DNA from 3 places in the Paenibacillus sp. BIC5C1 genome. Region 3 is predicted to be linked to each of the others. Evidence: riboswitches for the same ligand, from Rfam matches in the RefSeq annotation. Region 3 holds a riboswitch; each other region holds the start of a gene.
What was found. A riboswitch is a leader RNA that binds a small molecule or an ion and turns the genes downstream of it on or off. The one in region 3 is predicted to bind cyclic di-AMP.
Positions count from the first base shown of each region.

Region 1: another riboswitch for cyclic di-AMP. It lies ahead of RS891_RS00150 (resuscitation-promoting factor); the one in region 3 lies ahead of RS891_RS10310 (C40 family peptidase).
Region 2: another riboswitch for cyclic di-AMP. It lies ahead of RS891_RS07065 (HAD family hydrolase); the one in region 3 lies ahead of RS891_RS10310 (C40 family peptidase).

Region 1 covers NZ_CP135922.1:31,247-36,302, forward strand. Annotated here, with positions in the region: gene RS891_RS00140 (HD domain-containing protein) at 1-255, shown strand, start outside; gene RS891_RS00145 (TatD family hydrolase) at 585-1,355, shown strand; cyclic di-AMP (ydaO/yuaA leader) riboswitch at 1,597-1,850, shown strand; gene RS891_RS00150 (resuscitation-promoting factor) at 2,124-3,308, shown strand; gene rnmV (ribonuclease M5) at 3,464-4,009, shown strand; gene rsmA (16S rRNA (adenine(1518)-N(6)/adenine(1519)-N(6))-dimethyltransferase RsmA) at 4,014-4,916, shown strand; gene yabG (sporulation peptidase YabG) at 4,976-5,056, shown strand, end outside.
Region 2 covers NZ_CP135922.1:1,572,313-1,577,368, reverse strand. Annotated here, with positions in the region: gene RS891_RS07080 (organic hydroperoxide resistance protein) at 1-83, opposite strand, end outside; gene RS891_RS07075 (Nramp family divalent metal transporter) at 529-1,824, shown strand; gene RS891_RS07070 (HAD family hydrolase) at 1,966-2,658, opposite strand; gene RS891_RS07065 (HAD family hydrolase) at 2,820-3,218, opposite strand; cyclic di-AMP (ydaO/yuaA leader) riboswitch at 3,336-3,511, opposite strand; gene RS891_RS07060 (glutathione peroxidase) at 3,879-4,355, shown strand; partial or broken gene RS891_RS31650 (hypothetical protein) at 4,331-4,399, opposite strand; tRNA gene RS891_RS07055 (tRNA-Leu) at 4,508-4,590, opposite strand; gene RS891_RS07050 (urease accessory protein UreF) at 4,966-5,056, shown strand, end outside.
Region 3 covers NZ_CP135922.1:2,230,068-2,235,123, forward strand. Annotated here, with positions in the region: gene RS891_RS10285 (YkvI family membrane protein) at 1-788, opposite strand, end outside; gene RS891_RS10290 (xanthine phosphoribosyltransferase) at 993-1,574, shown strand; gene RS891_RS10295 (hypothetical protein) at 1,673-2,002, shown strand; gene RS891_RS10300 (hypothetical protein) at 2,126-2,344, shown strand; gene RS891_RS10305 (carboxymuconolactone decarboxylase family protein) at 2,461-2,790, shown strand; gene RS891_RS10310 (C40 family peptidase) at 2,870-3,334, opposite strand; cyclic di-AMP (ydaO/yuaA leader) riboswitch at 3,340-3,471, opposite strand; gene pelA (pectate lyase) at 3,885-4,844, shown strand; tRNA gene RS891_RS10320 (tRNA-Leu) at 4,961-5,044, shown strand.

The DNA.
Region 1 (5,056 bases), 2.2 Mb from region 3:
CCCGAGTATGATCTAGAAATTGATTTTCCAACGGATAATCCGTATGATGTGTTTCGTCCGGATGAATCCACGGACAAGCAGATTTTGCTGCTTGATCGGCAAGACAATTTACATGAGTTGTCAGAGGTGTCCGACATCGTCCGTTCAATTAGTGGTCTTCATCGCGGAAAGCATCATTTGTATTATCCGCAAAATAAGGTGGATGCGATTGTTCATGAATTACCGTCCCATATACGCCCCTATTTCTCACATTAAATGATGCGCATTGCTGTTCAAGAATCATGATGCAAAAAGCTTTCGAAAAGAGCTATTTTTCATGATACAGTAATCTGCTTTAATGGAGAGTACATGTAGATCGACATAATTTTGTAATCAGAGCAATTAGAATACAACCCGAGCTGCTAATAATAAGCACATATAGATATGAAGTAACTTGTTCGTTCTACATGTTGTGCTCAATAAACTAGTGGAATCAAATATAAAAAAACATGATCTAATTTAGTAAGACTTATGTTCTGGTTAAGATGTGCAGGATGGAATAAAAAGAGACAGTCGTTTATTCGACATGAAGGGAGAAATAAAGCATGATGTTGTTCGACACACATACACACTTGGATGCACCACAATTCGACGAGGACCGCGAGGAAATGATTCAGCGTGCTGTGGATGCAGGCGTTGGTCGCATGATTAACGTGGGCTTTAACCGGGAGACCATTCCATCCACGATGAAGCTGGCTGAAACCTATGATTTTATATATGCTGCGGTAGGATGGCACCCAGTGGATGCAATCACGATGCAGGAGGGTGATCTGGAATGGATTGCATCTTTATGCAAGCATGAAAAAGTGGTAGCCATTGGTGAAATTGGTCTAGACTATTACTGGGACACTTCACCGAAAGAGGTTCAGCATCGCGTATTACGACAACAAATTGGTCTGGCCCGCGAGTTGAATATGCCGATTGTCATTCACAACCGGGATGCGCATGAGGATATTGTAAAGATTCTGCGTGAAGAGAAAGCAGGAGAAGTAGGCGGTGTCATGCATTCCTTCTCTGGCAGTTGGGAAACGGCGAAAATGTGTCTGGATTTGGGCTTTCATCTTTCTTTCGGGGGACCAATCACGTTCAAAAATGCGAAGCAGCCCAAAGAGGTACTTGAGAAGGTTCCTATGGACCGATTTTTCATCGAAACGGATGCTCCTTATTTGACACCGCACCCTTATCGTGGAAAACGAAATGAGACAGCGCATGTACGTCTGGTTGCAGAAGCAGCTGCGGAAATTAAAGGCATTTCGGTAGAGGAAATTGCAGCAATAACGACCAAAAATGCCATGGAACGATTTGGGATTCGTTAAAAGATCGAGCAAAACGGGTGAAAAAGTGAGTTAGGCGGAGTTAATTTGCTTTTTGATTCAAATAAATCAAGAATATTACAATATTTTAACCAAATATTTAGAAAAACGTACTTGAACAACGCTTTACAACATGCATCGAAACAGGATATCATCTTTTCAGTGAATTGTTGTGCGGAAAATTGGACAGATGTTCGGGGGATGAACAAAGGGACACTTTCCGATGAAACAACATTACTTTCATGAATCAGTCTCGCTGAGTCTCCGTTAACGGAGAGCGGGGGAACCAATAGGGCTTAAACATCGGTGATTGCAGCCGATGCGCAACATGCGCTGACCCAAAAGCAGCGTATGAATCTGCGAAGCCGTATTTGATTTCTTCTTTGGGTCTCGGGGTGAATTCAAGGGCGTCCGCCATGAGCGGATGACCGGAGATAGGGCGGCTCTCTTTCGCCCGAACCCGACAGCTAACCTCGCAAGCGGAAAAAGAGAGGCAACCTCGTGCATGAATTTCCGATATTCAGAATCATTCGGAAGCCACGAAAGAGTTCCTCTTAAACTCTTTCTTTGGCTTTTTTGTTTTTGAATAAAAGAAATACTGTCATCATACGGTAAGTATTCAGGAGGATGACATCATGTTGCGAAGATTGATTCATGGTGCAGAACCGGATTATGTTGGTCCGATCTGTGTTCTGTAGAAAATTTGGTATAGTCGCGTCAAAGACATCATGCATTACTTTAGACGGCGAGGCTATGAAGGAGGACGGAGAAGTGGGCACATTCCAACCAGAAGAGACCCATGAGTCACGATCATCCAGTAAGTCTTTCGCGTTGCGGTGGAAGCATGAGAACATGCGTCAAATGGCATTGATCGCGATTTTCTCAATTGCGCTTACAATCATGATCTTGTTAGTCGTTTACGGTCAGGCCGGGAAACAAATTTCACTGGTTATTGATGGCAAAGCTCAAGTGGTAGAGACTCGTACAGGAATGCTTCAGGAAATGCTGGAGGAGCAGTCAATCACAGTCAGCCCTCACGATCAGGTATCCATGCCTTTGAATGGGGCGATCACAGATGGAGACCGCATCGTTATTGAGCGGGCCGTTCCAGTTAATATTACGGCAGACGGAGACACCAAGACTCTGTATACAACCGATTCATCGGTAAAAGATGCGATTAAAAAATCAGGTATTCAGATTGCAAGTGAAGACAAAGTTTATCCGGCGCTTGGAACCACTATTGAAGCGGATATGAAAATTCGTGTTGTGCGGGTAACAAAGCGTACGGTGGAAGTGGAACAGCCGATTGCTTATAAAGTGATCAAGACGGCTGACCCTAGCCTGTACAAAGGTGACAATCGTGTCATTGTGAGCGGTAAAGAAGGCACGCTTGTACAACATATTGAAAAGGTGTTCCAGGATGGAGAATTGGTCTCCAAAAAAATGGTGGGTAAATCGGTCGCAACGAATCGCGTTGATAAAGTGATTGCCGTTGGTACCAAAGCCAAACCTGTTGTGAAAGAGCCAGTGATTCAGACGGTATCGGCGCAGACTTCCACGACAAAAACAGCAACAACTACGAACTCGAAGAAAACCGCTGCCTCGGGCAGTAAAGTAATTACCGTTTCAGGCAGTTCTTTTAAATATTCTAAAGTATTAAAAAATGTATCCATGACGGCATACTCTTCTGAAGAGCCCGGTATCGGCACAAAAACGGCATCAGGTACTCGGGTAACCGAGGGACGTACCATTGCAGTGGATCCCAAAGTCATTCCAATTGGCTGGTGGGTGTATATCGAGGGCCTTGGCTTCCGTCGTGCGGAAGACACAGGTGGTGCCATTAAAGGCAACAAAATTGATGTGTATTATGATAGTGTGAAGCATGCCCTGAACTTCGGACGGAAGAAAGGCAAGACGGTATATGTGATTGGTCCGGTGAAGCCGGAAGCGAACTAAAATCGTTTTACTTTGAAATGGGAATGCTATAAAATATAAGCATGAATGAATCATGCGGAATATGCGGCGGGGGGGTCTGAATTCAGTCTCCCCCGCCGTTTGGCAGAGAAGAGGATATTCCTCTTCTTTTTGCGTTAGAAAGGAAGAAATGGAACATGATAAAAGAAGTGATCGTGGTTGAAGGTCGTGACGATACCGTAGCCATTCGGCGTGCGGTTCAGGCAGATACGATCGAGACTGGTGGGTCTGCTATCAACCAGCGCATTCTAAAGCGGATTGCACTTGCTCAAGAGAGACGTGGTGTGATCGTACTGACAGATCCGGATCATGCTGGAGAACGTATTCGTAAAATCATCGCCAATAAAGTACCTGGCTGCAAACATGCTTTCATTCCAGAGGCAGATGCTACGCGCAAAGGCGACATCGGAGTGGAGAACGCCTCACCGGAGGCGATTCGTCATGCACTGGCACGTGTACACACGTCATATGAAGGCGCACCAAGTCTGATCGATTGGGAGGATCTGATTGCGGCGGGACTGATTGTGCATCCACAGGCTGCTGCACGTCGTATGGAGATGGGCAATCTGCTGGGTATAGGTTACTGCAACGGCAAACAGTTCCACAAACGGTTGAGTGTATTCCAGATTACCCGGGAAGAATTCTCCGAAGCATTATCGCAAATTGAACGTGAAGGATTGTGAGCGTATGAAAGGCATGGAAGAAACCGTAGAGATTGCAACACCCAAACGAACCAAAGAAATTATTCAAAGACACGGATTTTCATTCAAGAAGAGCCTGGGTCAGAACTTTCTGATCGATCAAAATATATTAAACAAAATTGTAAATGCAGCTGATCTGGACGAGTCCAAGGGGGCACTTGAGATCGGACCAGGTATTGGCGCACTCACAGAACGTCTGGCTCGTGTAGCTGGTCCTGTAACGGCTGTAGAGATTGATCAGAGATTGATCCCGATTCTGGGTGAAGTGATGCAGCCTTATCCGAACGTACGTGTGCATCACGGGGATGTGCTGAAGCTGGATCTAGCCGAGTTGTTCCGCAACGATTTTGGAACGGTGGATAAAGTGAGTGTTGTGGCCAATCTGCCTTACTATGTAACGACACCAATCATGATGAAGCTGCTCGAAGAGAAGCTGCCAGTAGACAGCATTGTAGTCATGATCCAGAAGGAAGTGGCCGAACGCATGGCTGCTGCACCGGGATCAAAGGACTATGGAAGTCTGAGCATTGCGGTTCAGTACTACAGTATGCCGGAATTGGTCTGTATTGTTCCGCCCACGGTCTTTATTCCGCAGCCTAATGTGGAATCGGCAGTAATCAAGTTAAAGGTGCGTGAGCAGCCACCGGTTGAAGTTCCCGACGAGGCACATTTCTTCGAAGTGGTACAGGCTTCCTTCGCGCAGCGTAGAAAAACAATCTCCAATAATTTGAAAGCTCGTTTCTTCACAAAGGAGAACAGAGAACAGGCTGATCAGCTGTTGGAGCAGGCCGGTATTCAACCTTCAAGACGGGGAGAAACATTGAGCCTGCAGGAGTATGCAACACTCTGTACCGTAATGTGGGAAGCCGGGGTACGCGCAGCTCTGTAAAATTCGGATGAACCAATCCGGGTTTCTGCCCATACGATGGGGTAGAGGTGATTATGTTGATGAATATCGGAGACTTGGTCGTTCGAAAGTCATACGGTGGAGATGTGACTTTTCGGGTGGAAGGCCTCCAGTCGGACGGT
Region 2 (5,056 bases), 660 kb from region 3:
TGCTTGAGCACTCCATCCGAAGAAGCTACCGAACCTGTACGTCCACCTTTAACTGTCGCTGTTGCTGTATATAAAGCTTCCATTAAGAATCTCTCCTTCACCTTTAAGTTTTTTACTGCCTACAATTCAATTTAAACTTCTGGCTCATTTTGAAACGTTGTTGATCCTTATTCAGGTTTTACATCTTTATCTTTTTCATGCATTGGGAAAGGAATACAGGTAATTTATTTAAGGTTGGGTAATATACTAAGGCACAATTCATCCTCCGGTAAATTTTGTCCTCATACACAAAAGTTGCACTAGACAAAAATAATTGAAGGAGTACAATGTAAGTATAAACATAAACGTTTAGACATATGAAAAGTAGTTTAATTACGCTTTTGATTTTGATTTAACTCTTCAAATGTAATCAAAGGAATGACACCGTTCCTCTTCATATAGAATATCAATACTTCAAAGTCGGGTGATTATATTATGAGTAAAAAAAATCCGTTCAACGCTCCTTCAAATGAACCATTGGCTGCGGGTATGGCCCCATCTCTCGGGGAAGCCCACAGCTCCATGAAGGTGCCTCAGAACGCTGCTTGGTGGAAAAAGTTCCTTGCTTTTGTTGGACCGGGTTACCTCGTTGCCGTTGGATATATGGATCCTGGGAACTGGGCAACGGATATTGCCGGTGGTTCACAATTCGGTTACACGTTATTGTCCGTTATTCTGATTTCAAATCTAATGGCTGTAGTATTACAGTCTCTCGCTGGCAAGCTCGGGATTGTCACAGGACGGGATTTGGCCCAAGCCTGCCGCGAACGGTTCAGTATGCCTGTGGTTATGGTGTTATGGATCTTGTGTGAGCTTGCGATTGCAGCCACCGACCTTGCCGAGGTTATTGGTTCGGCCATCGCGCTCAAGCTGCTGTTCAACATTCCCATGTTATACGGCGTCATAATTACTGCTGTCGATGTACTCGTCATTCTTTTGCTGCAAAATAAAGGCTTCCGAGCATTGGAATCGCTCGTTATTGTGCTGATGGCTACCATCGCCCTCTGCTTCGGGATTGACCTGTTTCTCGCTAAACCGGATATGGGCGGCGTCATGCATGGTTTTGTACCCAGTGCCGAGATTTTGCAAAATCCAGCCATGCTCTACATCGCTATCGGGATTATCGGTGCTACCGTGATGCCCCATAATCTGTATCTGCACTCTTCCATCGTGCAGACACGTCAGATTGAACAGACACCTCAGGGCAAAAAAGAAGCGATCCGGTATTCCACCATGGATTCAACCATTGCTTTAACGCTGGCCCTTTTCATCAATGCTGCTATTCTGATTGTGTCTGCTGCCGTGTTCCATAGTGCAGGTATGACTCAGGTCGCGGAAATTACGGATGCTTACCACCTGTTGACACCTCTGCTGGGTACTACCATCGCCAGCATCCTCTTCGGTGTAGCCCTGCTGGCTTCCGGCCAGAACTCTACACTCACCGGCACGTTGTCCGGACAGATTGTAATGGAAGGCTTCCTGAACATTCGTATCCCAGCATGGCTTCGTCGACTGGTTACACGTCTGATTGCAATCATTCCGGCAGTTATCGTAACAGCCATTGCCGGAGAGCACGGAACAGAGGAACTGCTGATTCTGAGCCAGGTTGTGCTGTCTTTACAGCTACCCTTTGCCGTCATTCCACTGGTGATGTTTACGAGTGACAAAAAAAGCATGGGGGCTTTTGCCAACAAGCTGTGGCTCAAAATCATCTCCTGGATCATTGCTGGAGTTATCGTTGTCCTGAATGTGTATCTGATTATCCAGACCATTCTGTTATTCTAGTTTAAACGGAACTACACGGAATTTTGTCTAACTCAAAAAGGCTGATCAACTCAAGTAACGTCTACCTTGAGATGATCAGCCTTTTATATGTTTGAGCAGCCACCTGATCCATACCTATTAGATCTTACATACTGCTCTTATTTAGTTATCTGAACTTTGAGTTACCATTAACAATGGAAGGAGTTCCTCCAGCGATTCAACAGTCCAGTCTGGACGCTCTGCATCTGCAAGCTCCGGCTGGAACCTGCCATAACCCTGCAAAATCCGGATCGTGTGCATACCCAGCTTCTTAGCCGGAATAATATCATTATCAATCCTGTCGCCGATCATGACCGCTTCCTCGGGTTTACATCCAGCCTGTTTCAATGCTACAGCATACAATTCAGGATCAGGCTTGGACACTCCTTCTTCAGCCGAACAGGCCAGCACATCCACATACTTGCGCAAGCCGTAGCTATCCAGCCGATTTTCCGTCCCTGGGCTCTGATTGGCAATGATACCAATCTTATAGTGCTGCGACAACGTCTGGAGAACAGCGTCGGCTGACGCGAAGGGGCGCTCAAGCTCTTTGCGGAACTTCAGCTTCTCCTGTATCTGTTCCCGGTGCCCCTCGTCGCTGATAAGGGTACGAATAGCCAATTTCATCGGCCATTGCTCGTAATTTCGGTAGGAGGCGGCAAATATATCTCGCACCGTCTGCATCTCCACCTGATAACCAAGCGCACAAGCTTCACGAACGAATTGACCGATAATATCATCTACCGGCTCCCATTCGTCCACGAGCGTATCCCCCACATCAAAGAATAACCATTGTATTCCACGTACATCCGGCACGCCTATTCCTCCTCGTTAGCCACAGGAAATTTCCCTATTTCCCAAACCATAAAAAAGAAGACCCACCATCATGCATGAGTCTCCTCAAGATTCCATTTATTTATGATTTCAATTATAACAGGCAGCTGACACTGGATCAATCACAGGAATAGTACTAACCACTAGCCATTAAGCAGAAACCCAACTTCCCCATTCAAGGAATATACAATACGGTCTGCGCCCATTCCCCGATAGATCCCTTTGGGATGGCTTTGTTCCGTAATGACACACAAGGACTTGGACGTCCAGGAGCGGCAAATCTGCAAATATCGACAGGTCAGGTTTAGGCTATTTTCAAAAATAAAAACATTGCCGACACTGCCTTGCGGCAAAAACCATTTCTGAGCTGCAGCCGTGTTCATGCGAATAACATGCTCCACACCGATTCTCCGGAGCCTGCGCTCTTCCCCTGCACTGTTGGTCAGAACGGCAAACGGCATTTTTTTGTACATCAGCAATTTGATAAATTTACGTCCTGCTTCATTTGGAGCAGTCACTAAGATCATCTCTTTATCCATCATTCGTTCCTCCCTTGGCGTGAAAAGACAACAAAAAAGAAGCGTGGGGGACCAAGGCCTCCCGGACGCTTCTTCAATAATCCATAGCAAAAAGACACTATGAACCAGCGTACGGCTTGTTGCCTCTCCCTTTAACGCTTACGAGGTTAGCTGACGGATTCGGGCGCGAGAGTCGCCCTATTTCCGGCTGTCACCGGAAAATTCACCCCATGGATGCCTACTGTCCTGGACAGTTCATCCTGTTGGTTCCCCCGTTTCCCACCCATGAATGAATGGAAACTCAGCGATTAAAACATCGTTCTTTTATAATCATTAATCAGAGCGATATTATCGTTTGTTTCGTTTTTCATGTAAAATTTAATTTAAATTGGAATTACGATATGAATCATACACCCGTGCCATATTGGTGTAAAGTCTGCGCAGATCACCGAATCGACGGATTTTTGCCATTTCCCATCAATAATAGCGCTTACAACGACTCTATTCTCTACCCATCTCATCAAAGCTCTCTAATTCTCTCTTTAGCGAAAATTAGGCATTAAATCAGTCACAGATCATACACGACAGGTTCAAATTGAGTTAAAAAAGCAATATTAATTTTGCAATATTTAATTGCAATCAATATAATAGAAGAAAGAAGAATATGAAATGGAGGCGATTTTCATGTCAGTCTACGACTACAAAGTAAACACCCTTCGCGGTCAGGAAGTTGAAATGTCCAACTATCGTGACAAAGTACTGCTTATCGTGAATACAGCAAGCCAATGCGGCCTCACACCTCAATTTAAAGGTCTGCAAGAGCTTCAGGACAAGTTCAAAGACTCCCCATTTGAAGTTCTTGGTTTTCCAAGCAACCAGTTTGCACAGGAAAAAGGCTCCTCTGATGATATTGCCGAGTTCTGTCAGATGAACTATGGTGTCAGCTTCCCGATGTTCGAGAAAATCGATGTGAATGGTTCAAGCGCTCACCCTCTATTCCAACACCTTACCAAAGAAGCACCGGGCGTACTCGGCTCCAAAGCCATCAAATGGAACTTTACCAAATTTCTTGTGGACCAGAACGGACGTGTTCTGAAACGGTATGCTCCCAAAACAACACCTGATAAAATTGAAGCGGACATCAAAGAATTGCTTAAATAACAAGTGAAGGCCATCCGACCCCGGCAGACAGAATGAGCATGCATTCAGGGGAAACGGGTGACCTTTTTTTTGTCTGGACTCATCTTGATTGTAAAAAAACACAAAAAAAGAAGCTCCCCATACGGGAAGCTTCTTCCTAATCATTCTTATGATGCGGTCGAGAGGACTCGAACCTCCACGGGTATACACCCACTACCCCCTCAAGATAGCGTGTCTGCCATTCCACCACGACCGCATGTCGTAAATAATCGGCAACAGAATTGATTATACCCGGTTCATGTTTAAAAGTAAAGTATTTTTATTAAAATCATTTTAACTGCATTTTTCCTTCCATAAATCGTATAATCTCGTCATTTTCTCCTACGAAGTGCATATGATTAAATTTGATCTCCTTTGTATATCCAATTAGGCTGATCACTCTACTTAATTTGTATTGCCATCCTTTACATCTCCTCAGCATAACATAACTAATTAAGTTATATAAAATAACATTAAATAGATTTAATATTTAAAAAACAAGAATATGTTGACAAAAAGCGGATATTTATGTGAATATATATATCATATAATTCGGATTTACAAACATAAAGCGAACTAAAAAGGAGTATAAATGTTATTTAACATAACATTTAACGAACGTAGGAGGCGAAAGATTGTGAACCGTGGGAATAAGCTGCTCGATTACGTCAAACTGCTTGATT
Region 3 (5,056 bases):
GACTGGACTACCCATCCAAGTTGAAAGGCAATGCTGCCCATCGGAATTTCAAATTGTGTGATGCCAGGCATCTGGGCTGACATGGCGAAGTGAGCTGCCATAAGCATGAATCCTACACCAATCCCGCCCAGAACGCCGCCCCATTTCAGTACCTTTCGGCTTCGAATCTGGTTCCCCACCGGAACGAGTACAGCTTGGGCAAGTGCCAGGTTGAATGAAGTATACAAAAGAGGAGATAACCAGACCTGGATTGGATTGCTGTCTGTGGTTAATGTAACAAATCGGTTTGCGCCGGGATGATGTATGGTGCTGGTGATCATAAGCAGAGAGAGCAGGAGCATCATGGGCACTACGATACTGTTCATTTGCAGAATAGCCTGAATGCCCCGTCCAAGCAGTAGATAAGTACCGATAAGGGTAACAATCAGTCCGGTCTGGTAATGAAGCCCCAGATGCTCTACAAAGACCGAGCCTGCTCCAGCCAGCATGACACTGTTTACTCCGATGAGAATAAGAAGGGTAACCCAGGTAATCCAGTTTCCTGCTTTATGACCGAATAGATGCTTGTTGAGATCTTCGTATGAGCGTGAGCCGGTATCATGGGCAATCAGCATCATTTTTGTACCTAACCAGACAAAGAGCATGGTCGATAAGCCAATGGTAATGGTGGCCCATTTGCCATACTGGGTAAAAAACTGCAATATCTCCTGTCCTGTTGCAAAGCCGGCTCCTACTACCGTTCCAATGTATGTAAATGCGATCTGCAGCACCCGAAATGCCTGTTTCATGCGTTTCCCCTCTCAGGCCCCTGAATAGTTTGGACATGCGGGTGCCATGGTACAAGGTATGCTTGACCCATCAAAGTCATGACAATTGAAGTGTGACCTGGGGTCATTTACATGCTCTGGACAAGAGTTAAGGCAATTTCGCTTGAACTGATAGCCGGATCTATGATACTTTTACGTCATAGGATAGGCTTGGGAGGTCAAATTATGGAAGTATTGAAACAACGAATTTTACAAGAAGGCGTAGTCATGTCGGATCAGGTGCTGAAGCTGGATGGTCTGCTGAATCATCAGATTGATCCTGCATTGACGATGGAAATGGGACGTGAATTTGCCGCCCGTTTTCGTGAAAGTGGTGTAACTCGGGTCATTACAGTGGAGTCTTCCGGGATTCCGGTCGCTTTTGCTGCCGCACATGAACTGGGTGTTCCGCTGGTATTTGCCCGTCGCAAAAAAACACTTTTGGCTGACCCCGATGCCTACTGTGAAAGAGTGCCTTCTTTTACCAAAGGGATCGTAACGGATATTATGGTGTCCCGTGAATATATTCATGAGAATGACCGTATTTTGTTTATTGATGATATCATTGCGAATGGAGATGCCGCTCGCGGTGTCATCAAAATTATCGAACGTTCGGGTGCAGAACTGGTCGGATTCGGTGTCGTGGTCGAAAAATGTTTTCAGGCCGGAGCGCGCACCATTCGTGAGCAGGGTATCCCGGTTGAAGCGTTGGTGCGCATTCGTTCACTGAACGATGGCACCGTGCAATTTGACGATAACGAATTGTGACTTTTTAAAGGAAAAAGTGCCTATTTTTATAACAATGCCTTTGCATGACCGCTGATTTCATTTATAATGGGGTTATGTTAGGGAGAGGAGGCAACACCATGGGTAACCAACCGGCAACAGAACAATTTTTTATTGATAAGCTGGCTGAATCGAAAGTACATTTTGAGCGTGCCCTGGATTGTAAACATACGGAATTCGATGACCTTTATCCCTATATGATTGAACATCCTCAATTTTTCTGGTACAAACGCTACGTAGCCTGGTCAGAATTGCTGACGATTGTAGGCTTGTGCGAAGAGTTGTCCTTCTCTTGGAAAGAACAATTTACACCGCATCAAGTGGAGTACCTTGAAGAACGTGTGATGTCCGCCAAAGTGCTTGATTTTTGGTTTGAGAAGAACGACAGCAAAGAGCACGCGCAGCGGTAACTTTCAGTCGGGACATATTTTCGAATGACATGACAGTCCAATACAGTCACGTGAGACCTAAATGACTTTTCATTTAGGTCTCTTTTTGTAAATAATTTTTTTGGGAAAGTAGGCGCCATGAATATGATCAGTGATGCAGAATTGGATGCACTGCGTTTATCGGGTGAAAAAGTAAGGGTAGTACGGGACGAGATTCAGTCCAATGATGTGACAGGCATTGTAGTGGCCTGGGACGGGGAGCAGGTGCTCATTCGCCGTCAGAATCGTCGTGTGGTTAAGCTTGATCGGAATTATCAGTATCAGCTGTTCAGCGAACCACGCAAGAGCCCGCTCGAAGAATAGGACAGGCGTTTTTAGGTTCATTTACCATGGATGTATTGGCATAATTGCACCTCTCGGGAGAAAAGATAGGTACAGTGAGAGCTTGTAACATATCAGCCGAGAGGATGTGCGGTACCATGACATTGATGAATGATAAGGTTCATGCCTATAAAGATCAGATTGGTGAATTAAGCGACGTGCTTCCAGCTGTGGTGAAGTCTTATCATGAATTCACTGGAGAATGTTTTCAGGCAGGTGAGATTGATGCCAAGACCAAACAGCTGATTGCGCTGGGCATTGGTTTGTTTGCAAACAATGAGGTATGTACGTTTTACCACGTGGAAGAAGCACGTGCCAAAGGAGCGACCGATCAGGAGATTATGGAGACGGTTGCTGTGGCTGGAGCAGTTGGCGGAGGCCATGCGTTGTCTCAGGGTGCATTGAGAGTACAGAAGGCTTTACATTAAAATCAATTTCAATATCACTGTAGACAAAGATAGACGAAGAAAAGGCTCCGGTTATAACCGAAGCCTTTTCGTGTTTAACTTATATTTTGCCCAGCATCTTGTTATACATAAACTGTCCCGTTACCCGGCGTGCTGTTACGTAACGATCATTGAAGTAAGGATTGGATAATTGAGTGATGCTGACACCCTTGCTGCTTGAAGCATGAGCGAATTGTCCGCCCCCGATATATACACCTGTATGTGAAATGCCATTGCCCATCGTATTAAAGAATACCAGGTCACCCGTACGCAGATTAGCTTTGGATACCGGAGTGCCGGCCTTAGCTTGTTGCTGGGAAGTGCGTGGTAATTCAATGCTATATTTGTTGAAAATATATCTCATAAATCCAGAGCAATCAAATCCGGCCAATGTTGTGCCGCCCCATTTGTAAGGTATGCCTGTCATGTTGTTAACGACGGTGTTAATACTGCTTGCCTCTGTGCTTGCTGCACCGGATGTAAATAGAACTGCTGCTCCAAAAATGGAGATGATAAGCTTTTTCAAAATTTTTGTTCTCCCTTCGATGCCTACGGAGTTAGCTAAGGGTTCGGTAGAAGGTTCCCTATATTTCCTATGTATAAGAATAATTCACCCAAAATGGTTCCCCCGTTTTCAAACATGAAACTCGGCAAATGAATAATTAAGTTTTTGTAACCTTTTGAAACTATATTGCATAAATGCGAAAATGTCAAACCGTTCTTGAACACTTCTTATCATCTCAATGTTAACGGAATTATCGCTTTTTATGTAGAAATAACTCGAATGAAGTGTTTTAATAGATGACAAAAAAGTAACTACTGTTTCAGAGGGAAAGAAATTGGACAATTTATTGGCTTTCTCACATACGATTAGACTAGAATTAGTAGGTTAAGCCAATGAATTTGTTACATATTGTTGCAAATATTGACAAAATACAACTTTTTGCATAGACTTCTAATTATGAGTTCCATTTATTGGATTTAAAGAAATAGTTTGAGTTTTAAAACAAATATAAGGAGGAAGTAGGCGCAAGGAAAACAGTTTGCAGAAAATGAATTGGGGAGTGTTCTAAACGATGGTGAAGGAACAAGCAAGGTTTGCATCTTTGGTTATGGCATGTACAATGGTTTTCTCTGTTATCGGAATGGTATTTCAGCCTGCTGTTAAGGTATCTGCTGCAGACGCCTCTGGAACAACAGCAAGTATCTCAGATATTTTGAAGAATCAACGTCCTGACGGGGGATGGAAGAAGGATTACAAAGAAACAAGTGGTGAGTGGGCCAAATCTACGATTGATAACAAAGCTACATACTCAGAAATTAGAAGACTAGCCAAAGAATTTAAAAAGACGAATGATCCGCGATATTCGGCTGCTGCCATCAGAGGAATCAACTTTTTGTTAGATATGCAGTACTCCAATGGAGGATGGCCGCAAGTATACCAGAGCTCAGGCTATCACAAACACATTACCTTCAACGACGATGCCATGATTAATGTCATGTACATGCTGGATGAAGTAGGTGCACGTAAAGGTGATTTCTCATTCATCGACAGCTCTCTTGCGGATCGCAGTAAAAAATCAGTTGCCAAAGGTGTGGATGCTATTCTCAATACTCAGGTTGTAGCAAATGGTAAACTGACTGCATGGGGACAGCAGCATGATTCCAGCTCCCTAAAACCTGCAGGAGCAAGGATTTATGAAGTGCCTTCTCTAAGTGCTGGAGAGAGCAGTACGATTGTAAAGTTTTTGAAAACAAGACCGTCGAACTCGAAAATTAAGGCTTCAATTCAAGCAGCAGAATCCTGGTTCAACAACGTTAAAATTACAGGATACAAGTATGTCAGAGAAAACGGAGATAGCAAACTCGTAGCTGATTCAGGTGCAGCGCCAATTTGGGCACGTTTTTACGAAATTGGAACGGATAAACCGATCTTTGTAGGACGTGATGGGGTTGTGAAATACAAACTCAGCGATATTGATAAGGAAAGAAGGGGCGGGTATGCCTGGTACGGCAACTGGCCTTCTAAGATCTAATTTATAAAAAGCTTTACACGTTAGAAGAGGATTTATTTATTTGTTGACACTAATTACCTGCACATGATATATTATCTCTTGTCGCCGCGATGTAATTTCTCGGAGATAAGAGATACGCGGTCGTGGCGGAATTGGCAGACGCGCACGGTTCAGGTCCGTGTGGGCTAACCCCCGTGGAGGTTCGAGTCCTCTCGACCGCATCATGTGTAACA